2 regions of the Stenotrophomonas sp. YJH_SMC_135 genome follow, and region 2 is predicted to be linked to the other one. Evidence: riboswitches for the same ligand, from Rfam matches in the RefSeq annotation. Region 2 holds a riboswitch; the other holds the start of a gene.
The links. Region 2 has a riboswitch for thiamine pyrophosphate ahead of AC5P98_RS15605 (TonB-dependent receptor). Riboswitches for the same ligand answer to the same signal wherever they lie in the genome.
Positions count from the first base shown of each region.

Region 1: it holds a riboswitch for thiamine pyrophosphate, as region 2 does, so the genes downstream of both, thiC (phosphomethylpyrimidine synthase ThiC) here and AC5P98_RS15605 (TonB-dependent receptor) in region 2, are expected to answer to the same signal.

Region 1 covers NZ_JCAFVN010000002.1:599,423-614,607, forward strand. The annotation lists gene AC5P98_RS09295 (2-isopropylmalate synthase) at 1-1,044, opposite strand, end outside; gene AC5P98_RS09300 (threonine dehydratase) at 1,041-2,132, opposite strand; gene AC5P98_RS09305 (ACT domain-containing protein) at 2,229-2,480, opposite strand; gene ilvG (acetolactate synthase 2 catalytic subunit) at 2,464-4,200, opposite strand; gene ilvC (ketol-acid reductoisomerase) at 4,240-5,214, opposite strand; gene ggt (gamma-glutamyltransferase) at 5,903-7,621, shown strand; gene AC5P98_RS09325 (BCCT family transporter) at 8,179-9,756, opposite strand; TPP riboswitch at 10,022-10,123, shown strand; gene thiC (phosphomethylpyrimidine synthase ThiC) at 10,206-12,050, shown strand; gene AC5P98_RS09335 (ion channel) at 12,144-12,815, shown strand; gene AC5P98_RS09340 (winged helix-turn-helix domain-containing protein) at 13,075-15,185, shown strand, end outside.
Region 2 covers NZ_JCAFVN010000004.1:182,724-197,908, reverse strand. The annotation lists gene AC5P98_RS15650 (L,D-transpeptidase) at 1-128, opposite strand, end outside; gene AC5P98_RS15645 (hypothetical protein) at 295-567, opposite strand; gene AC5P98_RS15640 (DUF2268 domain-containing putative Zn-dependent protease) at 779-1,783, opposite strand; gene AC5P98_RS15635 (OmpO family porin) at 1,945-2,520, shown strand; gene AC5P98_RS15630 (helix-turn-helix transcriptional regulator) at 2,646-3,413, shown strand; gene AC5P98_RS15625 (VOC family protein) at 3,482-3,850, shown strand; gene AC5P98_RS15620 (Dyp-type peroxidase) at 3,974-4,948, shown strand; gene AC5P98_RS15615 (hypothetical protein) at 5,035-5,454, shown strand; gene pnuC (nicotinamide riboside transporter PnuC) at 5,561-6,130, opposite strand; gene AC5P98_RS15605 (TonB-dependent receptor) at 6,139-8,328, opposite strand; TPP riboswitch at 8,399-8,494, opposite strand; gene AC5P98_RS15600 (phosphotransferase enzyme family protein) at 8,593-9,717, opposite strand; gene AC5P98_RS15595 (glycine zipper 2TM domain-containing protein) at 9,839-10,246, opposite strand; gene AC5P98_RS15590 (peptidoglycan-binding domain-containing protein) at 10,494-12,482, opposite strand; gene AC5P98_RS15585 (hypothetical protein) at 12,595-13,365, opposite strand; gene AC5P98_RS15580 (response regulator) at 13,742-14,380, opposite strand; gene AC5P98_RS15575 (ATP-binding protein) at 14,456-15,185, shown strand, end outside.

The DNA.
Region 1 (15,185 bases), on a different contig from region 2:
GGCGGCGCGGCCACTGTGGCGGCCCAGCACCATCTGCGAATCTTCCCAGCCCACGTCTTCCGGACGCATGATTTCGTAGGTGCCGCGATGGCGCAGCATGCCGTGCTGGTGGATGCCCGATTCATGGGCGAACGCGTTGGCACCGACGATGGCCTTGTTGCGCTGTACCGGCATGCCAACCAGACGCTGCAGCAGCTGCGAAGTGCCGACGATGCGTTGGGTGTTGATCGAACTGTCCTGTTCGTAGAAGGCCTGGCGGACCTTCAGCACCATCGCGATCTCTTCCAGCGAACAGTTGCCGGCGCGCTCGCCGATGCCGTTGATGGTGCACTCGACCTGGCGTGCACCGCCTTCGATGGCGGCCAGCGAGTTGGCCACCGCCAGGCCCAGGTCGTTGTGGCAGTGCGCGCTGAAGATCACGTTGGCCGCGTTCGGCACGTCGGCGACGCCGGCGATGACCTGCTGGAACATCGCGCGGATTTCTTCCGGCGTGGTGAAGCCGACGGTGTCGGGCAGGTTGATGGTGGTGGCGCCGGCGGCAATGGCCACGCGCGAAACCTCGATCAGGTAGTCCAGCTCGGTGCGGGTGGCATCCTCGGCCGAGAACTCGACGTCGTCGATGTAGGAACGGGCCAACGAGACGTGCTTGCGTACCGACTCCAGCACCTGCTCGCGGGTCATCCGCAGCTTGTGCTCGCGGTGCAGCGGGCTGGTCGACAGGAACACGTGCAGGCGCGGGTTGGCTGCCGCTTCCAGTGCACGTGCGGAGGTCTCGATATCGGCCTGCAGGCAGCGCGACAGCACCGCCAGGCTCAGGCTCGGGCGGCGCAGTTCGCGGCCGATCAGCGCCATCGCCTCGCGGTCGGATTGCGAGCTGGCCGGGAAGCCGGTCTCGATGATGTCCACGCCCAGTTCGTCCAGCGCACGCGCCATCACCAGCTTCTGCGGCGGGCTCATGCTGCAGCCGGGGGACTGCTCGCCGTCACGCAGGGTGGTGTCGAAGATGCGGATGCGCGGGGTGGTAATTCGTTCGATGGTGGTCACAGGGAAATCTCCTCGACAGCGGGTGCGACGGCTTGCAGGGGGGAAGGGGAAGAGGCGGGGGAGGCGAGGGCGCTGGCCGTGGTCGGCGAGCGCGGGGTTTCGCTGCGCCGTCGCCGCGGTTTGCGTGGCGGGCGCGGACGGATGTCGGTGAGCAGGCCGGCCAGGACACCGGCATCGATGTTGCCGCCGGACACCACCGCACACTTGCGGCGGCCGGCGACGCGGCGGCCGGCCGCCAGCGCCAACGCGCCCGCGCCCTCGGCGATGATGTGTTCCTCCAGCGCAAGCCGGACCAGCGTTTCGCGCAGTTCGGCCTCGCGCACGATCACCACATCGTCCAGCAGCGAGGTGCACAGGCGGCGGGTCAGGAAACCGGGAATCTTCACCCGCACGCCGTCGGCCAGAGAGGCAACCGGGGCGATCTCGCGCACGTCGCCGCGGATCGCACGTGCCATCGAATCGACGCCTTCCACCTGCGCGCCAATCACGCGCACGCCCTGCGATTTCAGCGCCAGTGCAACGCCGGAGGCCAGTCCACCGCCGCCGATCGGCACGATCACCACGTCCGGCGCGTGTGCGGCCAGCTCGATGCCGACCGTGCCCTGGCCCGCGATCACATCGGCGTCGTCGAACGCGGACAGGAAGCGGTAGCCGTGTCGCTGTGCCAGTTCGACCGCGAAGGCGTAGGCCTCGTCGTAGCTGGTGCCGTGCTGGCGAACGGTCGCGCCCCAGTGGGCGACGCCGGCGATCTTGGTGGCCGGTGCGCCATGCGGCATCACGGTGATGGCCGGCACGTCCAGGCGGTAGGCCGCCCATGCCACGCCCTGGGCATGGTTGCCGGCCGAGGCGCAGATCACCGGCCGGGTATCGCCGCGCTCGCGGCCGGCCAGCAGCGCGTTCAACGCGCCGCGTACCTTGTAGGACCCGGTGCGCTGCAGGTTCTCCAGCTTCAGCCAGGTGCCGAAGCGCTCGGCATGGTGCAGCGGGGTAGGCGGCAGGAAGCGGCGCAGCCGGGCCTGCGCCGCCAGTACGTCGGCGACGCTTACGTCGCCGACATCGCTTTCCTGGCTGGCATCAGCGGCCGGCATGGGCCACCAGCGCGGTGCGGGCGACCGCCGCATGCGGGCACGGGCGGCGAAGAAGACGCCTCCGTACCGGCACCGTGGTCACTACGGTACGGGTGTTCATACGGATGCTCCTTCCACGGCAGTGACCTGCACGGACACGCAGTCGTAGATCTTCTCGATCTGCCGGCACAGCGTTTCCGCCGGGCGCTGGCCATCCACCACCAGCTGCAGGTGCCAGCGGCCATCGTCGGCGGCCACCGGCGCACCGCTGATCGCGCGCGGTGCGAAGCCCCGGCGTTCGGCCATGCCGATCACGCGCAGCAGCGCGCCTTCGGCCGGGTGCAGCACCAGGTCAAGCCGGTATTGCATTGGGGGTCTCCTGGCGGGCATGGGCAGGGTTGCTTTCCAGCATCGTGCTGTTGGCGGTGTTCGGCGGCACCAGTGGCCACACGTTGGCACGTGCATCGATGGCCACGTGCAGCAGGGCCGGGCCCGGTTCGGCCAGCAGCGCGGCCAGGCCGCCTTCCACGTCATCGCGGTTGTCGATGCGGGTGGCGGCGATGCCGAACACCTGTGCCAGCGCCACGAAGTCCGGGTTGTCGGACAGGTCGATCTCGCTGTAGCGCTCGGCGAAGAACAGTTCCTGCCACTGCCGCACCATGCCCAGCGAACTGTTGTCCAGCAGCACGATCTTCACCGGCAGGCGGCAACGCGCGATGGTCGCCAGCTCCTGCACGTTCATCATGAAGCTGCCGTCGCCGGACACCAGCACCACGGTGCGCTCCGGGCATGCGAACTGCGCACCCATCGCCGCCGGCAGGCCGAAGCCCATGGTGCCCAGCGCGCCACTGGTCAGGTGGTTGCGCGGGTGGTTGAAGCGGCAGTGCTGCGCCACCCACATCTGGTGCTGGCCGACATCGCAGGCGATCACCGCATCGGCCGGGGCCAGCTCGCTCAGGCGCTTCAGCAGCGCCGGGGCGTAGATGTGCTGGCCCGGTGCGTCGTAGCGTGCCGAGAAGCGGTCGCGGTGCTGCGCGCAACGCCTGCGCCACGCGTCCTGATGGGCCTTGGGGGAGGGGAAGGCCGCACGCAGGGCACGGATGGCATGGCCGACGTTGCCAGGCACGGCGACATCGGCGCTGCGCAGCTTGGAGATCTCGTAGGCGTCGGCATCGATATGGACGACGCGGGCGAACGGTGCGAACTCGGCCAGCTTGCCGGTGGCGCGGTCGTCGAAGCGTGCACCCAGCACCAGCAGCAGGTCGCTTTCCTGCACCGCCATGTTGGCCGCGCGGGTACCGTGCATGCCCAGCATGCCCAGTGACTGCGGATGGCTGGCCGGCAGCGCGCCCAGGCCACGCAGGGTCATCACGGTGGGGATGGCGCTGGCTTCGACGAAGTCGCGCAGGTCCTGCACCGCATCGCCCAGCGCGATGCCGCCACCGGCGTAGACCACCGGCTTCTCGGCGGCTGCCAGTGCGGCGATGGCTTCGGCGATGGCCGCTTCGGCCGGCGCAGGTGGCGGCTCGACGCTGCTCGGCACGTGCGCCGGCAGGTGGCTGGCATCGGCCAGCTGCACGTCCTTGGGCAGGTCGATCAGCACCGGGCCGGGCCGGCCCTCGCGGGCGACGCGGAAGGCATCGGCGACCACGCGCGGCAGGTCGTCGACGCTGCGCACCAGCCAGCTGTGCTTGACGATCGGCATGGTCAGGCCGAACACATCCAGTTCCTGGAAAGCGTCAGTACCCAGCAGCGGCGTGGCGACCTGGCCGGTGATGCAGACCATCGGCACCGAATCCAGCATCGCATCGGCAATGCCGGTGACCAGGTTGGAGGCGCCCGGGCCGGAGGTGGCCACGCAGACGCCGACCTGGCCGCTGGCGCGGGCGAATCCATTCGCCGCCAGTGCGGCACCCTGCTCGTGGCGCACCAGGATGTGCTTCAGCGACGAATCCACCAGCGCGTCGTAGAACGGCATGATGGTGCCGCCGGGATAGCCGAACAGCGTGCGGATGCCTTCGGCTTCCAGCGCCTGGGTCAGCCAGCGCGCGCCGTTGGGCGGCGCGCTGCGGTGTGTGGAAGAGTTCATGGGGGAACCTTGCAAAGCGGGTGGGGGAGGGCCGCGCAGTTACGCGGCCTGTCCTTGCAACCAGACCATCTTGGCGCGCAGTTCCTTGCCCACCTTCTCGATCGGGTGCTCCAGGTCGGCCTGCTTGAACCGGTTGTAGTTCGGCAGGCCCGCTTCGTACTCGGCCACCCAGTTCTTGGTGAAGGTGCCGTCCTGGATGTCCTTCAGCACTTCCTTCATGCGCGCCTTGGTGCCGGCGTCGATCACCCGCGGGCCGCTGACGTAGTCCCCGTACTGCGCGGTCTCGGAGATGAATTCCAGCATGCGCGAGATACCGCCTTCATAGAACAGGTCGACGATCAGCTTCAGTTCGTGCAGCACTTCGTAGTAGGCGATCTCCGGCTGGTAGCCCGCTTCGACCAGGGTCTCGAAACCGGCCTGCACCAGTGCCGAGGCACCGCCGCACAGCACCGCCTGCTCGCCGAACAGGTCGGTCTCGGTCTCTTCCTTGAAGGTGGTCTGGATCAGGTTGGCGCGTGCACCGCCGAGGCCGGCCGCATAGGCCAGTGCGTACTCGGCCGCCTTGCCGCTCTTGTCCTGGTAGACCGCCCAGATGCAGGGCACGCCACGGCCGATCTCGTACTCGCGGCGCACCAGCGCGCCCGGGCCCTTGGGCGCAACCAGCACCACGTCCAGGTCGTCGCGCGGCCTGATCATGTCGAAGTGCACGTTCAGGCCGTGCGCGAACAGCAGCACCGCACCCTGCTTCATGTTCGGCGCCAGCACGTCGTCGTAGAGCTTCTTCTGCACCATGTCCGGGGTCAGCACGGCGACCAGGTCCGCATCCTTCACCGCGTCGGCCGGTGCTTTCACGGTGAAGCCGTCGGCCTGTGCCTTGACTTCGGTCGGGCCGCCCGGACGTAGGCCTACCACCACGTCGAAGCCGGATTCGCGCAGGTTCAGTGCGTGGGCGCGGCCCTGGCTGCCGTAGCCGATGACGGCGATCTTGGTCTGGGGCAGGTCGTTGGTGCTCATGGGGGAGGTTCCTTGCGGTGGGAAGAAAAAAAGAACGGCCGGTCGTCGAGGTGACGTACCGGCCGGTCAGGGGAAAGCGGTGGAGGAGGCACCATGCGCCGCGCAGGCACAGCCACCACGAGGCGTGGCGGCGGTGTGGGTCCGGGTTTTGCGTTGGGCGTTGTGCATGGTGGTTGCGTCTGAAACCAGGTTCTGAAATGAAAAAACCCGCACCGGGGCGGGTGCGGGTTTTTGAAGAGTTCCGGTGTATTCGTTGCTTACACGCTGGCTCGTCCCGCACCTGTTGGTTGGGTAATAAGTACGAGCACAAGAATCGAACGCAGCGAGGCGGCGCCGATGTCGGCGGCTTCGTTGTGGGTTCGCGGTGGCGTGTTGTGATGCAACATGTGATCGAGAGAAACACAGCCGTTTTGGCGATGTCAACCCTCGCGACGGAATTCTTGTTGGTTTCCGTTGCATCCGGCGCAATCGCCTGTGGCACAAGGATGGTTGCCGCTGAAAGTGTTTCGGTGAACCGGAATTCACTCCTTTCAGGGCGGTTTTTGCGCGGAATCCGGCGGATCCTCGCCTTGCTGGGTGCGGACCTTGCACACCCACCCCAGGATCAACGTCCATGACCTCTGCCCGATACCCCAGGATGGCCGCAGCGGCGAAGATCGGGGGACCACCCTTCCATCGGAACCCGACCGTGTCCCGACGCCTTGCCCGTTCCCTGCTGGCCGCCGCTGTACTGGCCGCTGTGCCCGCACTGTCTTCGGCCGCCGACCGCATCACCGGCCACACCTTTGCCACCCGTTCGGAGGTGATCGCCCCGCATGCGATGGCCGCGACCTCGCAGCCGCTGGCCACCCAGATTGCACTGGACGTGATGAAGGGGGGAGGCTCGGCGGTGGACGCGGCGATCGCCGCCAACGCCGCGCTTGGCCTGATGGAGCCGACCGGCAACGGCATCGGTGGCGACCTGTTCGCCATCGTCTGGGACCCGAAGACGCAGAAGGTCTACGGCTACAACGGTTCGGGGCGCTCGCCGAAGTCGCTGACCCTGGCCGAGTTCCAGCGACGTGGCCTGAAGGACATCCCGGCTACCGGCCCGCTGCCGGTCTCCGTGCCCGGCGCGGTCGACGGCTGGTTCGCGCTGCACGACCGCTTCGGCCGCAAGCCGATGGCCGACAACCTGGCGCCGGCCATCCGCTACGCGCGCGAGGGCCATCCCGTCGCCGAGGTGATCGCCTACTACTGGGACCGCTCGGTGCCCAAGCTGTCGCAGTACCCGGGCTTCAAGGAGCAGTTCACGATCAACGGCCACGCCCCGCGCAAGGGCGAGATGTGGAAGAACCCGAACCTGGCCAGCACCCTGCAGCAGATTGCCGACGGCGGACGCGATGCCTTCTACAAGGGCGCCATTGCCCGCACCATCGGCGACTACTTCAAGGCCAATGGTGGCTACCTGAGCTACCAGGACATGGCCGAGCACCACGGTGAATGGGTCGAGCCGGTCAGCAGCAACTACCGTGGCTACGACGTGTGGGAGCTGCCGCCGAACAGCCAGGGCATCGCCGCGCTGCAGATCCTCAACGTGCTGGAAGGCTACGATTTCTCGAAGATCCCGTTCGGTTCACCCGAGCACGTGCACCTGTTCGTCGAAGCGAAGAAGCTGGCCTTCGCCGACCGTGCGCGCTTCTATGCCGACATGGCCTTCCAGCCGGCGCCGGTGCAGAAGCTGATCTCCAAGGAATACGCCGCGCAGCGCCGCGCGCTGATCTCGATGGACAAGGCGTTGAAGGAAGTGCAGCCGGGCACGCCGAAGCAGCTGGAAGAAGGCGACACGATCTACATGACCGTGGCCGACGCCGACGGCATGATGGTGTCGTTGATCCAGTCCAACTACCGCGGCATGGGCAGCGGCATGGCGCCGCCGGGGCTGGGCTTCATCCTGCAGGATCGTGGCGAGATGTTCGTGCTGCAGAAGAACCATCCCAACGGCTATGCACCGGGCAAGCGGCCGTTCCAGACGATCATCCCGGCGTTCATCACCAAGGGCGGCAAGCCGTACGCCAGCTTCGGCGTGATGGGCGGCGCGATGCAGCCGCAGGGCCACGCGCAGATCGTGATGAACCTGGTGGATTTCGGCATGAACCTGCAGGAAGCCGGTGACGCACCGCGCATCCAGCACGAAGGCTCGACCGAACCGACCGGACAGGCCACGGCGATGACCGACGGTGGTGAAGTGAATCTGGAAACCGGCTTCCCCTATGAAACCGTGCGTGCGTTGATGCGCAAGGGGCATCGCATCGTGTTCGCCGATGGGCCTTATGGCGGGTACCAGGCGATCATGCGCGACCCCGAGAGCGGGGTTTATTACGGAGCTTCGGAGAGTCGCAAGGATGGGCAGGCGGCGGGGTACTGAGTTTCCCGGCCAACGGGCTGAGCCCCCTCTGCGGTGGGTTCAGAAGCGGAATAGCTTGTTGGGCCGGGTGGGTAGGCTGTTCGGGGGACGCCGCAAGTACGTCCTTGTAGGCTTGGCAGCCGCATCCATGCGGCTGACACCCCCGCCCAGCCCACCCACCCGGCCTCTGACAGTTTTCTGCGGCCGCCACCGCAGGAAGAAAAAAGAAGATCAAAAGCAACAGCAACAGCAACAGCAACAGCCGCGTGCTGATGGTTGGGGTCGGATCCGTTTTCCGCAGGAAAACGGATCCGACCCCTTCTTGTTTTCCGATACACATCTTCCACGCAAAGCGTGGAAAACCAACCGTTACCGGGAAACTGTCGGGGGTGGGGCGGTGTGGGTGGGCAGGACCGTTGGCGCCATGGATGGCGCCATCGAGCCCCCATGGATGGGTTCACGGCGTGTCCTGCCCAGCCACACCGCCCCACCCAACCAGCAGCAACCCGGAGCCGCCTTTGAATTTGACCTTGGCCCTTGCCTGGAAAAGCGGTGCAGCCGCAGGCTGCAAAACACCCTCAATCCTGATCGTGCGCGCGTGCGGCCTCGGCCTGGGTCTCCTCCTGCGCCGCCATCTCGCGCGCGATCCACGCATCGATCATGTGCCGCTGGCGCTGCGCCTGCCGCCGCTCCCGCGTGTACTCCTGGTCGAGCACGCGGTACAGCGACACCATCACCAGCACCATCAGCAGCGCGAATGGCAACGCCGCAATCGTGATCATGCCCTGCAGTGCATCCAGGCCACCGGCCAGCAGCAAGGCCGCTGCGATCAACGCCACCGCGATGCCCCAGGCCAGCTTGCGCTTCAACGGAGGATCGCCAGCTTCGTCAGTGGACATGCTGGCCAGAACCAGTACCGCCGAGTCGGCCGAGGTCACGAAGAAGATCATCAGCAGTACCAGTGCGATGCACGACAGCAGCAGCGGCAGCGGCATGCTGTCGAACAACGTGAACAACACCGTCTCATATCCATTGCCCAGCGCCTGCACCAGATCGGCATGGCCGAAGATCTGTGCCCACAAGGCCGTTCCACCGAAAACGGCGAACCAGAAGAAGCCCAGCAGCGTCGGCGCGAGCACTACGCCGATCACGAACTCGCGCACGCTGCGGCCGCGCGAGATGCGTGCGATGAACGACCCCACGAACGGTGCCCACGAGATCCACCAGGCCCAGTAGAAGATTGTCCAGTCCGCCACCCAGGTGCTGCCGGAGAACGGTGACATGCGCAGGCTCATCGTCACCAGCTGGTTGAGGTAGGAGCCCAGCGTGGTGGTGAAGGTATCGAAGATGAAGCCGGTCGGCCCCAGCACCAGCAGGATGGCCGCCAGCAGGGCAGCCAACGCCAGGTTGAAGTTGGACAGCCACTTCACACCTCGCTCCACGCCACTGGCGGTGGAGGCCATATACAGCACGAAGGCGATGGCGATGATGGTCATCTGCACCGGGACCGTAGCTTCCAGGCCGAACACGCGTTCCACGCCCGCGGCGATCTGGATGGTGCCGAAGCCCAGCGTAGTCGCGACACCGATCGCGGTGGCGACCACTGCAGCGATGTTGACCACCCTACCGATCCAGCCGCGATGGTGGCGGCCGATGATCGGCTGCAGCATGTCGCTGACCAGGCCGCGGCCGTTGCGGTTGAACTGGAACCAGGCCATTGCCAGCCCGATCAGCGCATAGATGGCCCACGGGTGCAGGCCCCAGTGGAAGAATGCATAGCGCATCGAGGCGCGTGCCGCATCCAGGCTCTGCGGAGCAAGCCCTTCCGGTGGCTTGCTGAAGTGCGAAATGGGCTCGGCGGCGCCCCAGAACACCAGGCCGATGCCCATGCCGGCGGCGAACAGCATCGACATCCAGCTGGCTCGCGAGAACTCGGGCTCGGCGTCTTCGCCACCGATGCGCAGGTTGCCGAAGCGACCGAAAGCCAGGTACATCAGGAACACCAGGGCCAGGAATACCACCAGCAGGTACAGCCAGCCGACGCTGCGGATGACTTCTGCCAGCATCGACTGCACCACGGCATTGAAGGGGCCTGGTGCAATACCGGCAAGCAGCACCAGCAGCAGAACCAGTGCGATGGAAACGCGAAACACCATGAAGGAGCTTCTCCGATCAAGGGATTGAGGGGAGCGAGCAGAGCTTGCAGCGAAGGACCGGCGGCATGCAGCGCGAACCGGGCAGGGGCCGCGTCGGCGGCGAAGGACGCATCGGTCGCTGGAGGGCGACGGACGTGCACGTTACTGAACGCGACGTCATGGTTCTGTTAACGAACAACGATCCGGATCAGATCCGCTTTCCACAGGAAAGCGGATCTGACCGCGGGGGCAACTCCCGGAGCGGGCGGTCTATGCTCTAATGCACGCCAAGAAGCGGGGGTACCGCGGCCATGTGGCCACGGTTGAGACAGTCCCTTGGAACCTGATCCGGCTCATACCGGCGTAGGGAAGCTTTGCAGTGCAGCCGTGCCCGGACACCGCCCAAGGACCGTCCGTGCGCGGTCGCAGTGCGCCGCCGCTTCGTCCCTGACCTTCCTGGACGATGCCCGATGAACGCACAGCTCTCCGCCCTGCAGCAACAGGCCCAGCAACTCTCCGAATCCGTGACCCGGCCCATTCCCGGCTCGCGCAAGATCCACGTACCCGGTTCGCGTCCGGATCTGCAGGTGCCGATGCGCGAGATCGCGTTGACCCGCACGCCGACGCTGTTCGGCGGCGAAGAGAATGCACCGGTCACGGTCTACGATACGTCGGGCCCGTACACCGATCCGGACGCGCGTATCGATCTGTCCGCGGGCCTGCCGGCGCTGCGTCGTGGCTGGGTGGAGGAGCGCGGCGATACCGAACAGCTCGACGGCCTGAGTTCGTCGTTCGGCCGCGATCGCGAGCACGACCCGAAGCTCGATGCTGTGCGCTTCCCCACACGCAGCCTGCCGCGCCGTGCACGTGCAGGCGCGAACGTCACCCAGATGCACTATGCGCGCCGCGGCATCATCACGCCGGAAATGGAATTCGTCGCCATCCGCGAAAACCAGCGGCTGGACGCGATCCGCGATGCCGGCCTGCTGCAGCAGCACCCGGGCGAGGCGTTCGGCGCCTCGATCCAGAAGATCATCACGCCGGAGTTCGTGCGCGATGAAATCGCCCGTGGCCGTGCGGTGCTGCCCAACAACATCAACCACCCGGAAAGCGAGCCGATGATCATCGGCCGCAACTTCCTGACCAAGATCAACGCCAACATCGGCAACAGCGCGGTGTCCTCGGGCATTGCCGAAGAGGTGGAGAAACTGGTGTGGGCGATCCGCTGGGGTGGTGACACCGTGATGGACCTGTCCACCGGCAAGCACATCCACGAAACCCGCGAGTGGATCATCCGCAACTCGCCGGTGGCGATCGGTACCGTGCCGATCTACCAGGCGCTGGAGAAGGTCGACGGCCGCGCCGAAGCGCTTACCTGGGAGATCTTCCGCGACACGCTGATCGAGCAGGCCGAGCAGGGCGTGGACTACTTCACCATCCACGCCGGCGTGCTGTTGCGCTACGTGCCGCTCACCGCCAAGCGGGTCACCGGCATCGTCAGCCGTGGTGGTTCGATCATGGCCAAGTGGTGCCTGGCGCACCACAGGGAGAATTTCCTCTACACGCACTTCGAAGACATCTGCGAGATCATGAAGGCCTATGACGTGACCTTCTCGCTGGGTGACGGCCTGCGCCCGGGCTGCATCGCCGATGCCAACGACGCGGCGCAGTTCGGTGAGCTGGAGACGCTGGGTGAGCTCACCAAGATCGCCTGGAAGCATGATGTGCAGACCATGATCGAAGGCCCCGGCCACGTGCCGATGCAGCTGATCAAGGAGAACATGGACAAGCAGCTGCGCGAATGCGGCGAAGCGCCGTTCTACACGCTGGGGCCGCTGACCACCGACATCGCGCCGGGCTACGACCACATCACCAGCGCGATCGGTGCGGCGATGATCGGTTGGTTCGGCACGGCGATGCTCTGCTACGTGACGCCGAAGGAACACCTCGGCCTGCCCAATCGCCAGGACGTGCGTGACGGCATCATGGCCTACCGCATCGCCGCGCATGCGGCCGACCTGGCCAAGGGCCACCCGGGCGCGCAGGTACGCGACAACGCACTGAGCAAGGCGCGCTTCGAGTTCCGCTGGGAAGACCAGTTTCACCTTGGCCTGGATCCGGAGAAGGCCAGGGAGTTCCATGACGAAACGCTGCCGAAGGATGCGCACAAGCTGTCGCACTTCTGCTCGATGTGCGGCCCGCACTTCTGTTCGATGAAGATCACCCAGGATGTGCGTGACTACGCCGAGGCCGGCATGAAGGAGAAGTCGGAGGAGTTCCGCGCCGCGGGTGCCGAGGTCTACCACCAGGGGTGATGCGCAGACGGTGGTGCCGGCCTGCGGCCGGCACTACCGCTCATCACGCCGCTCCCGGCTATCCTCCGCCCATCATCCCGCGGAAAGGACACCATGCCTGTTGCCATGACCACCCGTTGGCTGGCCATTGCCCGCCGGCATCCTTCGGCCTGGTTGCTGGGCGCGCAGCTGCTGGCGGTGCTGCTGTATCCCGCGCTGGATGACACCGCCGCCGGCCGCGCGGCACTGGGCATGTTCGGCATGGCGGTACTCGGCCTGGCGCTGTGGGTGGTCCAGCGCAGCCCGCTGGGCACCTGGCTGGCGCTGTTGCTGGCCATTCCCTCGGTGGTGTTCTCGTTGGCAGGCGCATTGCTCGAGCGCACCGCATTGCTGACCACCGCGCAGGTGCTGGAGAGCCTGCTGTACTTCTACACGGCTGGCGCCCTGATTGCCTACATGCTCCAGGACCACAAGGTCACCCGCGACGAACTGTTCGCCGCAGGCGCAACCTTCACCCTGCTGGCGTGGGCGTTCGCCTTCGCGTTCGCGGTGTGCCAGCAGTGGTATCCGGGCAGTTTCCAGGGCACCGGCGGGCAGGCGCAGCGCAGTTGGATGGAGCTGCTTTATCTCAGCTTCAGCTTGCTGTCTGGAGTCGGCTTGAGTGATGTCGTGCCGCTGCATCCACAGGCACGAGCACTGGTCATGCTGGAGCAGTTTTCCGGCGTGATGTACGTGGCTTTGGTGGTTTCGCGGCTGGTCGGATTGACCATGCTGCGGCGCATGTGAAAATGAACGCCAGATAAAAATTTCGCGCCCAAGAGGGCGCGAATGATGTCGCGAATTATGTGAATGCGTCGGCGAGAGAGAGCCTGATGTCGACCACGCGATAGGCGAGGTAACTTGCATAGGCTAGTATTCGCGCGCTCGATTGTTTTTGCGGTATGCGCCGATGCTTTGTGCGGAGTCTGGCTTTTCGCTGTTCCCAGGACGGGACCGTAACGAAGGCAAACACTGCCCGGGACCTGTCTCTACTGTGTAGCAGAAAATGAACAGCAGCGAAATACAGCCACCCGTGTCCGATCGGATACGGATAGGAGAGTGCATCGTCACTCTGTCCTCGCGCGAAGTCGAGGTCGTCGGTGCGCGTCGTCCGCGCCGGCTGACGCCGAAGGCGCTGGGCGTGCTGCGCGTGCTGCTGCGGCAGCCGGGCCGTGTGGTCACCCGCGACGAGTTGTTCGCCGAGGTGTGGCCGGACACGCTGCCGACCAACGATGTGCTGACCCAGGCCGTTACCCAGCTGCGCAAGGCGTTCAGCAACGACGACGACAGCGGCCAGGCCTACATCGAGACCATTGCCAAGACCGGCTATCGGCTTCTGGTACCGGTACAGGCGCTGGACGATGCGGAGCCGTCGGCTGCGGGCTTGCCTGACGACGAAGGTGTGGACGTGCAGCCCGCACTCGCCGCCGCCGCGGTGCTGCCCGCGCGCGCGCAGGAATCGCGCCGCCGCTGGCGCCATGTCCGCCGCCGCGTGCTGCTGGCGCTGGGCGTGTTGATGCTGGCCACGCTGCTGGTGATGACCACGCTGCTGCTGCGCCGCGCACCGGCCAGCAGTTCGCCGGTGGAGGCCGCCGTGGAGAACGGCACGCGGGTGATCGGCAGCCCCCAGCGTCCCTATCGGTTGATCACCGCAACCAGCGGCTTTGAAACCTATCCCACGCTGTCACCGGATGGTTCGCTGGTGGCCTATGAAGGCGCCAACGAAGATGGCAACGGCGGTGGTGCGATCAAGGTACAGACCTCCGGCAACGCGCCGGCGCGCCAGTTGCTGGCGCCGCCGGCCGGTGCCGTCGATCGATTCCCGAACTGGTCGCCGGATGGTCGCGAAATTGCCTTCGCACGGTTCTCCGCCGACGGTGGCTGCCAGGTGCTGATCGCCAGCGCAACCGGTGGCGCCCTGCGCCAGGCCACGCGCTGCGATGGCACCGAGCTGCTCAGCTTCGACTGGACGCCCGATGGTCGCGGCCTGGTGTTCGGCAGCATGGTCGGGCGCTACGCGCACCGTGGCATCCGCGTGCTGGACCTGGCCAGTGGTCAGTGGCGCGCGCTGGCGTACAGCGTCGACCAGGACGACTTCGACTACGCACCGCGTTACTCGCCCGATGGGCAATGGCTGGTGTTCGTGCGCAATCCGCAGCTGGGCGATCTGTGGCGGGTGCCGGCCGCGGGCGGTACGCCCGAGCAGTTGACCAACGAGGCGGCAGAGCTGCGCGGATGGGCCTGGCTGGACGATGGCCGCACCATCGTGTTCGGTCGCCGCGTCGACAGCGAGGCGCGGCTCTATTATCTGGACGTCGAGCGGCACACGCTGCGCGATGCCGGCCTGGATGATGCGCAGTGGCCCGCCGTGTCGCGACGTGGCGGGATGCTGGCCTTCGTCCACCGGCGCGCGCAGTTCGGCGTGTTCAAGGTGCCGGTGCAGGGCAGCGGCGCGCCCGAACGCCTGTTTGCATCCAGTGGCCGCGATGGGCAGCCGATGGCAGCGCCCGATGGCCGCCAGCTGGTCTTCACCTCGGATCGCTCCGGCAGCTTCGCCCTGTGGTGGGCGGACATGCAGCGGCCGGATTCGCTGCGCCCCATTGAAGGGCTGCGGCCGGAAGCGCGGCAGGCACCGGACTGGTCGGCCGACAGCCGCCAGCTGCTCGTGGTCGGCCGCGACGCGCATGGGCGCACGGTGGTCTACGAGATCGCGCCACGCGATGAACGCCTGCAACCTTTGCCGGTCCCGGCCGAACAGCCGCTGCAGGCCCTGTATGGCGCGTCGCCGGAGCAGTTGTTCGTGATCGAGCGCGATGCCGACCAGCGCACCCGGTTGAGTCTGTTCGACCGCAGCACCCAGCCCTGGCGCCGGTTGGCCAGCATCGAAGGGGTGTCGCAGGCGCGCTTCGACCGCAGCAGTGGCCGCGTGTTGTTCACCCGCCTGGCCGCCGGTGGCCTGTGGTCGGCCGACGCCGCGTTGTCGTCGGGCAGCGTGCAGCAGATCAGCGATGACCGGCCCAGCCGCTGGCGATACCGGGCCTGGACCGTGGCCGGCAACACTGGCGTCGGTTACCTCGGCACTTCGAGCACGTGTGGCACCACCTTCGTGCGCATCCT
Region 2 (15,185 bases):
GCCAGCTCGATCACTGTCTCGGACACGCTCTGGTCGGGCGGAAGTTCATCAACGGCGGCGACCGATGGTGCAGGTGCGTCCTTGTCCCTGGCGTTGGCTACGCCGCTGCACGCAACGGCCAGTGCCATGGCCAGGGCGGCATGGAGGGCGCGGCGTGCAGGGGAGGGGGAAGTACGAATGGGACGGCTCCTTGCAATGCAATCGTGGGTGGAAGGATGCCAGTGGCCGGTGAAGGCCACTGGGTCCCGATGCACCCGATACAGAGGTGGATCAATTCAAACGGTGAGGGAGCGATTACCCGCGCGGCTTGCGGCCGGCAGGTGCCCTTTCAAGCTGCTGCACGCGACCTTCGATCTGGTCCAGGCGCTGATTGGCCTGCTGTGCGGACTGGTTGGCGGACTCCGCGCTCTGCGCAGCGCCCTGCACCTTGACGTCGAGCTGATCGAGACGCGAGTTGATGGTTGCAAACTCGTTCTTGTATGACGCGCAGGCGCCAAGGCTTACGGTGGCGATGAGAGCCACAGCAAGTGCGCGGGCCGTCTTCATGTGTTGCGGGTTCAGGTTCATTGCACTCCCTCCTTCGTCTGGGGAAGCTGGAATATAGCGGCGTTTGTTCCCGCCGCTACCAAGCGCTTTCAGCTGGAATTTGAATACGTGGAAGCACTGTGAAGCCGGCCCCTGACCCAACATTAACAAGCGGGATCAGGCGAGCTGATCTACGTCGGCGGCGTGCCTTGTGCCTGTTCAAGGTCGCCAATTCATCAGTATGAAGCGGCTCTCACAGCACTTGCGTTTCCACGCCTTTGGCAGCAGTGCAGGCAGGCGTCCATCCACCCGCCTCGAACACGGTCGCGGCGGTGTCGGGCCGCACATCCAGCAGCGTGGCGATGGCCCTGGTCCTGTCTGGCGCGCGGGAAACATAGCTGCGCGCGATGCGGTAGCCGACCCAGTATCCGAGATCTCCACGTCGTGCTTCATCGCCGGGGCCGTTGTACAGCCACTTCGAAAGATCGGTGCCCCCACTGTCCTGTACGAACGCGCGCTCCAGCGCACATTCGCGGCCCTGGGCCCAGCGACGCAGATGCGCGTTGGCCGGTTGCCCCGAGATCAGTTCACCCACGTACTCGGCGCCGCCTTCAAGCAACGTCTGATAGAGCAGGGTGGGCTGCGCGACATCGACGCTCGCACCGGGCTGTTGCACGTGCACGTACTCATGGGCGATCAGGTGCACGAAACGATCGCCGACGTCAGGCTGCATCCAGTCGGCGTTGCACAGTGCTTCCAGTCCGATCACCACACCATCTTCGGTGGTGACGCCGCCGCTGTTACCCCGCCCGACCAGCACGGTGACCGGAGGAAAACGTGCAGTGGGGAGCAGCGTGCCCAACCGATCGAGTGCGTCGGCAACCCGCGCGCGGATCGCCGGCAATGCCGCTGCACAGGTCCGCGCCCTGGCGAACAACGCCGGCTTGTCCTGGATGGCCCTGGCCAAACGCTCCATTGATCCGATGCGGCTGTCGGTGAAGCTGCGCAATGCCTCCGTGCCGGTGTCCAGATAGCCGCGCTGCAGGTCTTCGGCACTTGGTTTTCCTCCAGTGGCATCCAGCACGCTGAAGAAACGCGTGACATCGTCTGTCTGTACCACGATGCGTGCAGAAGGTTGGGCGCGCTCGGCCGCGTTGGCTGGCAGCTGCATCATCGGCAGGGCGACGAGCAGCAGCACCCGCACCGCGCGGCGCGCATGGGGCGGAAACAGCAGTGATGCGACGGACGCGTGCGGCATGTGGAGTTCCCTGAACGCCAGCCTTATTTATACACCAGTCAGTTCAATATTCAGGGTCGATTAGACCCCCTAACGGATAATTCACACCTGTCGACCGCCTCCTCTCTCTCCCCCTCCCGGGAGGCGGCCGACGAAACCAAAATAATTAAAGGTGTGTCCCGATGAACAAGAATTCGCTGCTCGCCCTGGGTCTCCTGGCTGCCCTGCCGTTCGCTGCATCGGCAACCGACGGCCTGTCGTACAACTACGTTGAAGGCGGCTACGTGAACACCGATGCCAAGGGCGGCGACGCCGATGGCTGGAAGGTGAAGGGTTCCGTGGCGGTGCACCCGAACTTCCACATCTTCGGCGACTACAGCGCGCAGGAGACCGACAAGTTCAAGAATGACGTCGACCAGTGGCGCATCGGTGCCGGCTACAACTACGGCATCGCACCGAACACCGACCTGGTGGCCCGCGTTGCGTACCAGAAGTTCGACATGAAGCATGGCCTGGACTTCAACGGCTATTCGACCGAAGTCGGCGTGCGCACCGCGTTCAACCCGTACGTGGAAGGCTACGTGATGGCCGGCTACGAGGACTACACCAAGAAGCACGGCATCAACCCGGACGGCGAGTTCTACGGCCGCGTCGGCGCCACCGCCAAGTTCAACCAGAACTGGGGCCTGAGCGGCGAAGTGAAGCTGGCCAAGGCCGGCGACCGCGAGTGGTTCGTGGGCCCGCGCTTCACCTGGTAACAAACGCCTGTCGTTAGTGCGTGTTGTGCTGGCGTGTGACTCTCTCTCTCTCTCCCACACGCCAACCGAAGCCCGGCCTCGCGCCGGGCTTCACTTTTATGGGCCCCGTGGCGCCACAATGCGGCATGGGCGACCCTTCCTCTCTTGCAGGCACCGGCACGACCTACCAGGAACATCTGACGCCTGCGCCGCTGCGCGGCCACTTTGGCCAGCTGTGGCAGAGCCAGCTTCCTGCCGATGCCGATGGGCACATCACCGTATTGCCCGATGGCTGCGTGGATATCCTCTGGCGCGACGGTGCGCTGTTCGTCGTCGGCCCGGACCGTGTGGCCGCGCACCCGGCGCTGGCACCCGGTGCGCAGGTGCTGGGCGCACGCTTCCGCCCCGGCCAGGCATTGGCCGCGCTGGGCCTGCCTTTGGCCGGGATCATCGGCCAGGCCGTGCCACTGGCTGATCTGAAGGGCGCGTGGGCGAACAAGGCGGCGGCCTCCATCGGCGACACCGCGCCTGCACAGCGCCTGCAGCGAATGGCGCACTGCCTGCAACAGCACATGGGTGCGGCCGCGCTCGATACGCCGGCGCAGCGCGCCCATGTCCTGTTCCAAGCGCTCGCCGCGGGTAATGCCACGCTGGATACGCTGGCGGCGCAGTTGGGCCTGAGCCCGCGCAGCCTGCGGCGTTTCAGCCAGTCGCAGTTCGGCTACGGCGCCAAGACGCTGGAGCGGATCCTGCGGCTGCAACGTTTCCTGCGCCAGAGTCGCGCGCTGCCACAGCATTCGTTGGCGATGCTGGCCGCTGATGCCGGCTATGCCGACCAGGCCCATCTCAGCCGCGAGGCGCGCGAGGTGACTGGCATGACCGCCAGCGAGCTGCGCCTGGAGTGGGGACAATGATGGCCGTTTTGTTCAAGACCGCCGTGCCGCGCTGACCGAAGCTGGGGTTCCAATCACGGAGCAACCTCATGAGCCACGAAGCTACCCACGAAGCCGAACGCCGCATCGACAACATCGAATTCAACGTCGCCGACATCGCCCGCAGCAAACGCTTCTACGGCGAGGTGTTCGGCTGGCAGTTCACCGACTATGGTCCGTCCTACACCGAGTTCGACGATGGCCGGCTGAAGGGCGGCTTCGTGTCTGACGCGCCGTTGCGTGCTCACGGAGGACCGCTGGTGATCCTGTACTGCGCGGACCTGGCCGACGCACGGCAGCGCGTGGTCGCCGCCGGTGGCGAAGTGGTGCAGGCGGTGTTCGCCTTCCCCGGGGGCCGCCGCTTCCACTTCCGCGATCTGGATGGCTACGAACTGGCGGTCTGGAGTGATGTGGACTGAGGTCTTCGTACCTTCGCTGGTGGACGGAACGAGAACCGCTCCGTCCCCGGTCAGGCGGTTCCGCTATGATCGCCCGCACATCGCCACACGCGATGCGTCCGCCTCAAGCCAGCAGGAACCGCCGTGAACTCCCAGCCCGCACCGATCACCGCCGTCAACCACACGCTCGACAACGAGCCGCAGCAGATCACTGCGCCGCTCACCCATTCGGCGGCGTTCCTGGTGCTGAAGGTGAAGGATGACGAGGCGTCGATCGCCAAGGCGCGCGAGGTGCTGGCCAGCACCGATGACCTGATCAAGAACACCGCCATCCGCGAGATCGAGCGCACCTTCACCTGCAACGTGGCCATCGGCCATCGCGTGTGGCAGCCGCTGGTAGGCTCCACGCCGCCACGCGAGCTGAAGCCGTTCCGCGAGATCAAGGGCGCGACCCACACCGCCGTGTCCACGCCCGGTGACCTGCTGTACCACATCCGCGCACGCACCATGGACCTGATCGTGGCCTTCGAGCGCAACCTGCTGATGGCCTTCGGCGATGCGGTCGAAGCGGTCGATGACGTGGCCGGCTTCCGCTATTTCGATGGCCGCGACCTGCTCGACTTCGTCGATGGCACCGCCAACCCGGAGGGGCTGTCGCTGCCGGAAGCCACGATCGTGGGTGACGAGGACCCGGAGCATGCCGGCGGCAGTTACGTGGTGGTGCAGAAGTACCTGCACAACCTCGATGCGTGGCGCGCGCAGAAGACCGAGGCGCAGGAGGCGATCATCGGCCGCACCAAGCACGACAACATCGAGCTGGACGACGCGCCGGCAGATGCGCAGAAATCGCACAAGACCCTGTGCACCATCGAGGATGCCGACGGCGAGCACGAGATCCTGCGCGACAACATGCCGTTCGCCAACCCGGGGCGTGGCGAGTACGGTACCTACTTCATCGGCTACACCCGCCGCCTGTGGGTGATCGAGAAGATGCTCGAGCGCATGTTCATCGGCAATCCTGCGCCGCTGCATGACCGCATCCTCGACTTCTCCACCGCCACCACCGGCGTGACCTTCTTCGCGCCCTCACGCAAGGTGCTGGCCGACCTGGGCGAGTGATCGCGCCGGGCCATCACCGGCCGCCATCTGCCTGTCATCTAGGGCGCCGACCATGGCGCGCTGGATGGGAGTGCAGGAGGCAGGCGATGGCCATGGCAGGGAACAGGACCGGCATGCGCCGCTGGTGGCGGCGTCTGGCCGCGGTGTTCGGCGCGTTGGCACTGGGGAGTGCCAACGTTTCCGCGCAGGAAGCCCCCGCGCACTGGATGGCCTACGCCGCCGCCGTGGGTGGCCGGCTGCAGCAGCGCCTGCAGCAGGAACAGGACCCGCAGGCGCAGCGTGTGCTGGCGTGGTTGCAGGCGCACCCTGACACACCGGCACCGCTGCCGGTGAGCGTGTGGATCGCGGCGGATGGCCGTATTTCGAAACTGGAATTCGACAGCCTGGGCGATGCCCAAGTCGACGCCGACCTGCGCGCGACGCTGCAGGCCGCGCCGTTGCAGGCGGCACCGCCGGCCGACATGCGCCAACCGCTGCGCCTGGGCCTGTTGCTGGAGCCGAAGTAGATCCACGCCATGCGTGGATGTGGTGGGTAGATGCCGACCTTGGTCGGCAGGCGCGCACCAACCCAGGTTGGCGACTACCGGTAGCCCGGCCGCGCATGGCGTGGCGCTACCGCGTTGCCACCTGCGGTTCACGCGCGGCGGCGCTCCATGCGCGCAGGCCGAACACGGCCAGGCCGAGGAAGAACACGTACAGTGCCGCGGTCACGTGCAGCGACTTGAACAGGTACGCACCCACATAGACCACGTCCACCGCGATCCACACCCACCAGCAGGCCACGTGGCGGCGTGCCTGCCACCACTGGCCGACCAGGCTCAGCGCGGTCAGCATCGCGTCCAGCCAGGGCAGCGCGGCATCGGTGAAGGTGTGCATGGCCGCACCCAGCGCCACGCCACCGCACAGGCCGAAGGCCAGGTCGCGCAGCAGCGTGTCGCGTGCCAGTGGCACGATGCGGATGCTGCCCTCATCGGCGGCGTGCTGCCGCCAGTTGAGCCAGCCATAGACCAGGAAGCCACCGAAGGCGACCTGCAGCAAGGTGTCCGAGTACAGCTTGGCCTCGGCGAACACCAGGCCATACAGCGCCACCGACAGCAGGCCCACCGGCCACGCTGCCAGCCGGCGCCGGGCCATCAGCCAGACGCCGAGGATGCTGCACAGCGCGGCGGTCCACTCCAGCATCACGCCGCTCACAGCGCGAACGTCACCGACAGGCGGGCCTGTCGCGGTGCACCGGGGAACAGGTAGTAGTCACCGCCGCTGCTGCCGGTATCGCGCCAGTAGAAGCGGTTGAATACGTTGTCCACCGACAGGTTCCAGGTCACCGCGCGTTCGTGCAGGCGATGCTGGAAGCGCAGGCCGGCATCGAACACCGAGTAGTCCGGCGCGCGCACGCCACCATCGGCGCGTGCCACGTTGGCACCGGCATAGCGCCAGCCACCGGTCACGTCCAGGCCCTGCACGAACGGCAGCGCGTAGGCCACGTGCACGCTGGCGCGTACCTTCGGCACGTTCACCAGCTGATGGCCTTCATAGGCCGGCGTGCCGGTGTCGCGCGCGCGCGCCTGCAGCACGCTGGCGCTGGCCACGATCTGCAGTGCGTCGGTCAGCTGGCCGTTGGCGGTCAGCTCCAGGCCGGTGTGGGTCTGCGTGCCTTCCTCGACGAAGGTGTAGCCGACGTCGCTGCTGTCGGGCCTGGCGTACTGGTAGGGCTGCGAGATGCGGAACACCGCTGCACCCAGCGTCAGCGCCTCGACCGGCACGTACTTCACGCCTGCTTCCAGCTGCCGCGACTGCACCGACGGCAGGAAAGTGTCGGCATTGCTGGTCCAGAACGGCGCTTCCTGGCCCAGCGAAATGCCGCGCACGTAGCTGGCATAGGCGTTGAGCTGATCGGTGGCCTTCCACACCACCGCGGTCTGCGGTAGGAACCGCGACAGGCGGCTGTGCCGCTGCGGAACGCCACGCTTGTCGTAGGCACGCTCGTCCAGGCGCACGAAGCGGCCACCGGCCAACCACTGCCAGTCATCGCCAAAGCTCATCCGGTCCAGCGCGAAGAACGCGGTCTGGCGGCTGTCCAGGCGTCGTGCGGAGGGGCCGGGCATCTTCGGCGACGGCTCGAACACGGGCACCTGCGGGTCGTGGATGTTGCTGGTGCCGACGTACTCGTTGACGCTCGGGCGCCTTTCCACGGTACGACGGAAGTAGTCGGCGCCGACGGTCAGCTGATGGCCGACGCTGCCGGTCTCGAAGCGGCCGCGCAGCTCGGCACGGGCCTGCTGGTTGCGGCGGGTGTCGTCCGGGCTGCGGTAGTCGTAGACATCGTAGTCGCCGTTGGGCGCGAAGTAGTTGCCCGGCACGCTGCCATCGGCGCACTGCACGGCGTAGTAGCAGCCGTAGGCGAAGGCGACGTTGTCATCGATCACCGAGCGGCTGTGGCCGACCGAGACGCGCGACTGCCAGGCATCGTTGAAGTCGTAGGTATGCAGCGCGGTGATGTTGGTGCTGGCGATATCCACCGGGCGCTGCCACGGCTGGTAGCCGAGCAGGTGCTCGCGGTCGACACCGCGCGGCAGTTCGCGTGCGCCCAGCAGCTGGTAGCCGGACACCGAACGCTGCGAGCTGGTCTGGTAGTTGGCATCTACTTCCAGCTTGCCGCGCTCGCCGATCAGCCAGTCGGCGGCCAGCGAGTAGAAGTTGCGGCGGCCATCGGCGTGCGCGACGTAGGAATTGCTGGAGTCCCATGCGGCATTCAGGCGCAGGCCGAAGCGCGGGGTGATCCAGTGGCCGACATCGACGGCGACGTAGCGTGAGCCTTCCGAATCGGTGCCGAGCGTGGCGGTGCGTACTTCAGCCGGGCGCTTGCCGATGTAGTTGATGATCCCGCCCGGCGCCATCACCCCTGCCGCCAGGCCGGCTTCACCCTTGAGGATCTCGACCGACTGCACGTTCTCCAGCGCCAGGCGTTGCTCGCCGGCGATGGACAGCCCGTTGAAGCGGTAGCCGGTGGCGGCGTCCAGCGCGAAGCCGCGGATGGCGATGTTCTGGTAGTAGCCCACAGGTGCATACGCATCACCCAGCGAGGCATCGTTGCTGGCCAGCTCGGACAGCGAACGTACCTGGCGACGTTCGAGATAGTCGCGCTCGAGCACGTTCACCGAAGCCGGCGTGTCCTTCCACGAACCGCCGCCGAAGGCATTCACGCGCGAGGTATCGGCCTTCGGCTTGCCGGCCTCCACGCGCACCGCCGCCAGTTCGGTCGGCGAGCGTTCGGCACCAGTGGCAGCCGCATCGGTGGTGGCCTCGGCCTCGCTGGCATGCAGCGGCAGCGCGGCGCAGAGGGCGAGTGAGAGCAGGGTGGGGCGCAGGCAGCGGTTCATTCGGTTCGTCTTCGGACAACAAGGGAGACGAAGCGACGGCGCGCAGGTGCACCGGCCCATGATGGGGGTGTGGCTGCGGCTCAAAGCTCCCTACGCCGGTGCAAACCGGATCAGGTTCCAAGGGACTCTCTCAGCCTGGCAGATCCAGGCACCCCCGCTTCAGGTGACCATTTCACTACAAATGGTACGGATTTGCGAGCGCCAGCCGGGGTCAGATCCCTTTCCTGCGGAAAGGGATCTGACCGCAACGCTGCGTCAACCGGATCACGCGACGGCGTGCAGGGCCTGCAGCAGTGCCCGTCCCGGCGCGCTGTGGAACCACGCCGGATGGCCCAGCATGAAGGGCTGCCAGGCCACGTCGGCATTCGCGGTTGAGCGGGTGACACCTTCGAAGTACTCCACTTCGGACAGTGCGAAGTCGAAATGGACCATTGGCAGCAGGTCGGCCAGCAGGTGCACGCGTGCCGCCGACAACGGCAGCACCTCGCGGTAGCCGTCGAGCAGGGCCAGCGCGATATCGATGCGCACCGCCTCCATGCCGCGCTCCAGTTCCAGCCACGCCACGGCGTTGCGCTCGATCGCGGTGGCGAGGTCGAACAGCGCGCTGGTGGGCGACGCCAGGCCGAAATCCAGCACGGTGCTGACCTCGCCGTTGCGCCACAGCAGGTTGGAGACATGCCAGTCGTTGTGCGCCCACAGCCGGGGCTCGGCGCGCAGGCGCTCGGCCAGGCCGGCGTGCCACGGCAGCACGTCGCGCTGCAGCTGTGCTTCCCATGGAATGCGCGCGAGATAGCGTGCCAGCCCGGGACGTTCATCCAGTCCTGCCTTGATGGCGGCGATCGGATCGTCGGCACGGATCAGGTCGTCGCGCGCCACCAGCAGATGGGTGCTGCGCTGGGGCGCGTGGTAGCTGGCGGCGGCACGGTGCAGCTGTGCGAGCGTGCGCCCTGCCTCGCGGGCCTGCGCGACATCGGTCAACAGCGACCACGACACCGCGTCGCGATACAGGTCGTCGCCCACGCCGACATCGTGCAGTTCAAACGTCCATTCGCCGTGTTCGACCGCAGTGTGGCCATCGGTGGCCGGCAGCACCTGCACCACTGGCACGCCGGCGGCGGCGAGATGGGCGATGAAGTGGTGTTCTTCTTCCAGACAGGCCGCGCTGCGCACGCTGTGGTGGTGGCGCTTGATGAACACCGCGCCGCGCGTGTCGTCGACGATGGCGGCGGCAGACAGCGGCCGCGGGCTGTGCCAGCGCGGTTGGCTGTGCCCGCCCAGCTGCGGGTAACGCGTACTCAGCCACGCGATGTCCGCCGCGCTGATCGGTGGCCAGTCGGCAGCGACCTCGTCGTTGTTGAGGCCCTGCACGCGGTGGGAGGAAGACGTCATGCCACAGTCCGATCGGGAAAGTCACATCCAAGGCTGCGCATTCAACGCCATGCGCGTGGCCAACGCAAACGGGCGGGTCATCGACCCGCCCGTCTCCGCGTCATCGGTATGTCGGCGCTGCTTACCAGCCGCGATGGCGGCCGCGGTCGTGGTAGTAGCGGTTGTCGTAGTAGCGCTCACGCTGCCAGCGGCGGTCATCGCCACGGTCGTAGTAGCCACTGCGGTAGTAGCCACGGTCGTAACGGCGATCGTAGCGGTCGTCGTAACGGCGATTGTCGTAGTAACGGCGGTCGCGGCGGTCGGAGGTGGTCAGGTTGCCGATCGCGCCGCCGGCCACGGCACCGCCGACGGTGGCCGCAGGGTCGCCGTTGGACAGCAGGTTGCCGGCCACGCCACCGACCACGGCGCCGACCAGGGTGCGCTTGTCCTTCCTCGACATCGCGCTGGCATCGCTGACCACGGCGACACCGGCAACCAGTGCCAGGGCCATCGCCAGACCACGGAAGCTGAGTGTGGAAGTACTGAGCATGTTCGGTTCTCCTGTGAGGTGCATGCCACGCTGGGCAGGGAGGGCGCGGGGCGCCCCGGCTGCCGTGGAGACCACGCTGGCGTTCCGACATTGCCGGAACATTGCCTGGCCTACCGGGCGGCTTGCGCATTCATCTAGCGGCAGGCGGCATGAAGCAAGGCTGAAAGTGGCTTTTACCGCTCAGCTGGCAGAAAGGGAAAGGGCCGCGCATGGCGCGGCCCCTCCCGGTCTGCAAGGCGCTGCGGGCTCAGACGCCCATGGCCTTCTGCGCCTGGCGGGTCTGTTCCTGCTGCGCGTCCTGCTGCTGGTGCAGCACGTTCGGCGCGCCCTGCACCGCGCCGCTGCTGAGCGCCATGCTCTGCTCGCTGGCGGTGCGGGTTTCCACCGCAACGCGGCTGGCCGCCGGGTCACCGACCGTGCCCTGCACGGCGAACAGGCGCTCACCGTTCGGGCTGGGCACCACCGCGTCGATGCGCTGCAGGCCGGCGGCATGCGCCTCCCTGGTCAGGGCCGCTGCGGCGCTTTCCAGCGCGTGGCGGTCCTTGAAGGTGCCCGCCGGCATCCGCTCCAGGCCTTCGGTGGCCTGCAGGTACATCGGATGGCGCGGGTGCCGCTCGTCGTTCAGCAGCGGGCGCTCGCGGGCCTCCTTGATCGCATCCAGCGTCTTCGCACCGACGATGCCGTCGGCAACCAGCCCGTTGTCCTTCTGCAGCTGGCGTACCGCCGCTTCGGTATTGCGGCCGAAGCGGCCGTCCTCGGCCAGCGGCTTGCCGTCGGCCCCGGCATAGCCGAGGTGGCCCAGCTGCTCCTGCACCTTGCGCACGCCCTCGCTGTGCGCGCCCGGCTTGTACAGCTCGGCGTGCGGGGCGGCAGCGGCCTTGTGTTCGGCCGCAGGCTTGCCCTGGGTCTGCTCATGCGATTGGGTGCGGCTTTCCAGCAGGTCGCGCGCCTTGGACAACGGGTCCGACGCGAACAGCTTCCAGTGCGGGTGGTCCTTCACCTGCTTGAGGTAATCCTCCACCGGCATGGTGTGCACGCCCTTGCTGCCGGTGGACTGGCTGATCAGCAGCTTGTCGGTGTTCGGGTCGCGCACCACCATCACGATGTGGTCGATGCCATTCCAGTGCTCGTGGCGGGTCCTGGCCGTATCCAGGCCGATGACCATGCCTTCCTTCAGCGCACCGGGCTTGAGGATGGCGTCGCGCTCGAGCAGCACGCCGGACTGTTCGACGGCCTTGTGCACGATGCCGCCGGAACCGAGGTTGCCCAAGTCGATGCGGTCGGCCTTGCTGAAGACAGCGTGCCCGGCCTTCTGGTTGATCTCGTCCATGGTCCGGTTCTGCAGGGTGCCGACCCAGCCGGAGCAATCGATGTAGCCCTGGTCCACGTTCTTGCCGGTCTTGCCCGGCACGTACAGCGCGTGGCCCGGGATGTTGATGGCGTACTTCACATCGTCGTACTTCACGCCAGCGTCGTACGCGGCGTGCAGTTCGATGCCCGGCTTCGGCGCAGCAGGAGCCGTTGCGGTCGCCGCCAGCGTGGCCGCAGCGGCACCCACTGCGGCGGTCTGCGCAGGTGTGGCTGGAGCCTGGGCCTGGCCCGGTGCCACGGTCTGCGGCGTGATGTGCTTTTCCGGGATGCTGATCGCTGCGTACTTGTGGATGTAGTAGCTGGAGAAGGTCCGCGCCAGGTCGCCGTCGTTCATGCCACGCATTTCGGCCAGGGTGTGGCCGGTCAGCGCCTTGGCATCGGACCCGATCTGGTTGAGCACGTTGCGGCGCATGTTGATCTCTTCGCCATGGCCGTTGCGGACCACGCCGAAGGTGCCGGTGGCGATCGCGGTCTGCACCGAGCCATAGCCGGCGCTGCCCTGCTGGTGGGCCAGGTACAGGTCCAGGCCGGTCGGCGTGTCGCCGCCGGACAGGTACGGGTGGCCGGTGCGCTCATTGCGGCGCGCCATCGAGCCCAGGTTGTCCTGGTACATCTGCGCGGCGGCTTCGGTGTTGCGGGTCGGGTCGAATTCGTGGCCGGTCAGGTGGTATTGGCGGGCCGAGCCGGGCACGAACTGGAACAGGCCTTTGGCGCCGGTCGAGGTGTTGTGGGCGCGCTCGTTGAAGGTGCCGCCGGTCTCGATGTGCGCGAAGCGCATGAAGTCATCGACCGGGATGCCCTTCTGCCGGGCGACCTGCTCGACGATGTCCAGGACTTCCTTTTTGCTGTAGTCATGCTGTGCCATGACGTTTTCCTCGGGGTTGATGGAGCGGCCGATGCCGCGAATCGCCAACCGGACTCATCCGTGAGTCAAGAACATGTCGGTCAACAGGTAACCCGCCTGCGGCGGATGGAAATCAGGGCGCGATGTACTGCTGGGCCTTGCTGTCGAAGCGGTAGTGCACGGTGTCGCCGGCACCCAGCGCGCGGGTCTTGCCCGGGGCTTCGATGGTGGTGCCCTTGAAGGTCACGGTCAGCTGCGGCAGGCCGTTGCCATCGGCCACGAAGGCCAGTTCGCCATCGCTGTCGGTGCACGGCATCACGTTGCCGTCGTCGCAGGCCGCGCTGTTGTCTTCGCCGGTGCGCACCGAGCCGACATAGCGCCAGACCTTGCTGTCCAGGTCGTCCTCGCTGCGCTTGGGGTTGAACAGCAGCAGGGCGTAGCCGCTGCTGCTGATGCCGCGGTCGAAGCTGCTGGTCGGCACTGCCAGCAGCAGGCGGCCGTCGGCGGTGCGGTGTTCGATCGGCTTGCGCCGGGTATCGACGTCGTCGGCCTTGTCGTAGGCGCCGAGCGCACCGATGGTCCATTCCTGGCCGCGGAACTTCCACGGCTTCTTCGCGTCGCCGCTGGCCAGTACGAAGGTGGCCTCGGCCAGATTGGCGCGGTCGTCGGGGCCGGCCGGCTGCTGTTCGCCCGGCTTGCCGTAATGCTCGCGGGTATCCCAGGAAAAGCCGGTGTAGTAGGTGGTGCCGTCCAGGGTGAAGCGGTGGCCGAACCAGAAGGTCGCCACGCTGCCGTTCTGGACCTCATAGGACGTCGCACCGTCGCCATCCACCTGGTAGATGAAATACATCACGGTAGGCGCGTCGGGCGGGGTGACGGCGGCATCGGGAGAGGGGTTCTGCATCGGGGCAACATCCTGTCGGGGCGCTTTGGCAGCCTGCGCAGGCGCAGGCTGGGAGGACGAGGGGGCCGGATCGGCGGCGCTGCAGGCGGCAGCGGAAAGAGAGACGAGCAGGCATGCCGCGAATGCGCGCAGGGGCCGCAACAGCAGGGTCCAACGTAGCTCGGGGGGGGACTGCATGCGCCTCTCCATGGTCAGCGTTGCCGGGCCAGACGGCCGGCAGGAAGCCGCACCCCATCCACCACGGACGGGAGCGAGGACATGAGCCGGTCGATTCCTTCGACCTCGCATTGAGAACTCATGCCCGTCCATCTTGGCACAGATCCGCAGACCGTCAAAGAGGGGGTGCGGCAGCCGGGTCTGTGATGTGAAGTGCGTCTCAGATCTTGCCGTCACGCAGGTAGTCGAACAATTCGGCGTCGCCCTTCAACCCCAGCTTGAGCATGGCGTCGCCCTTCTGCCGGCTGATGGTGCTGACGCTCTTGTGCAGCTGCAGCGAAATCTCCTTCACCGTCATGCCGGTGCCGAGCAGCCGCAGCACCTCCACTTCGCGTGGTGACAACGGCTTGCCGTCGCCCTCGCGCATGCGCCAGCTGCCGGCCGCGTCCACCCGCTCGCGCAGGCTGCGGCTGATGTAGGGCTGGCCGCGGTACACCGACTGGATGGCCTGCGGCAGCTCGTCCATTGACGAACTCTTGTCGACCAGACCGAGCACGCCACTGTCGAGCACCATGCGCAGGATCGCCAGGTTGCTGGAGACGCTGAGCATCAGCACCGGCAGGTCCGGATGCCGGCGGCGGATCATGCCGATCATGGCGAAGCCATCGGCCTGCGGGCTGCCCGGCATGGAGTAGTCGGTGACCAGCAGGTCACAGGGCTGGTTGGCGAGCAGGGTCATCAGCGCCTGCGCGCTGTCGGCCTCGCCGACCACGCGGCCCACGCCGCTCGACTCGATGACGGCGCGGGTACCGATGCGGACCACCGGGTGATCGTCTGCGATGATGATGCGCAAGCTCATGCTCTAGTATGGCCATCGGGCACGCCGGACCGCGACCATCGCGGTCCCTGGCAGGATTCTAGGAGATCGACGCAGATGCGTAGGTGGGCTGTTCGCGGGCTGCTCCTGCTGCTGGCGGTGCTGGCCCTGCCCGTGGCCCAGGCACAGCCGGCCCCTGGGCTGCTGCCGCTCAGCCCGTTGCAGCGCGAATACCTGGTGGCGCATCCGACCATCGTTGTCGGGCAGTATGACAGCGGTTGGCCGCCGTTCGAGTCCCTCCGTGACGGCCAGCAGGTCGGTCTGGGACCGGACTACCTGTCGCATCTTGCACGCCAGCTCGGCATGAAGGTCGAGGCGCGCCGCTATCCGGACTGGACATCCGTGCTGGATGCGGCATGTCGTGGCGAGATCGACGTGGTGATGAATGTCGGCCTCAGTGCCGACCGCACCCGCTGCATGGTCTATACCGCGGCCTACAGCGAAGCGCCGCTGGCCCTGGTGGGCCGGCCGGACGACCTGCGTGCCTCCGACATGCCCGACCTGGAGGGTCTGCGGGTGGTGATCGAGCAGGATTTCCTGACCGGTCCGCAGGTGCGCGCCCGATTCCCGCGTGCCCGCCAGCTTGTCGTAAACGACACGTTGAGCGCATTGCAGATGGTCAGAGACGACAAGGCCGACGTCTACATCGGCAATGCCTTTGTCGCCACCGAGCTGATTGCCAGCCGGCGCCTGCAGGGCGTGGCGCTGTTGCGGCCCAGCGACCTGCCCCCTGAACGGCTGCACTTCGGCATTCCCAACAGCAAGCAACCCCTGGCTGAAGCCCTGG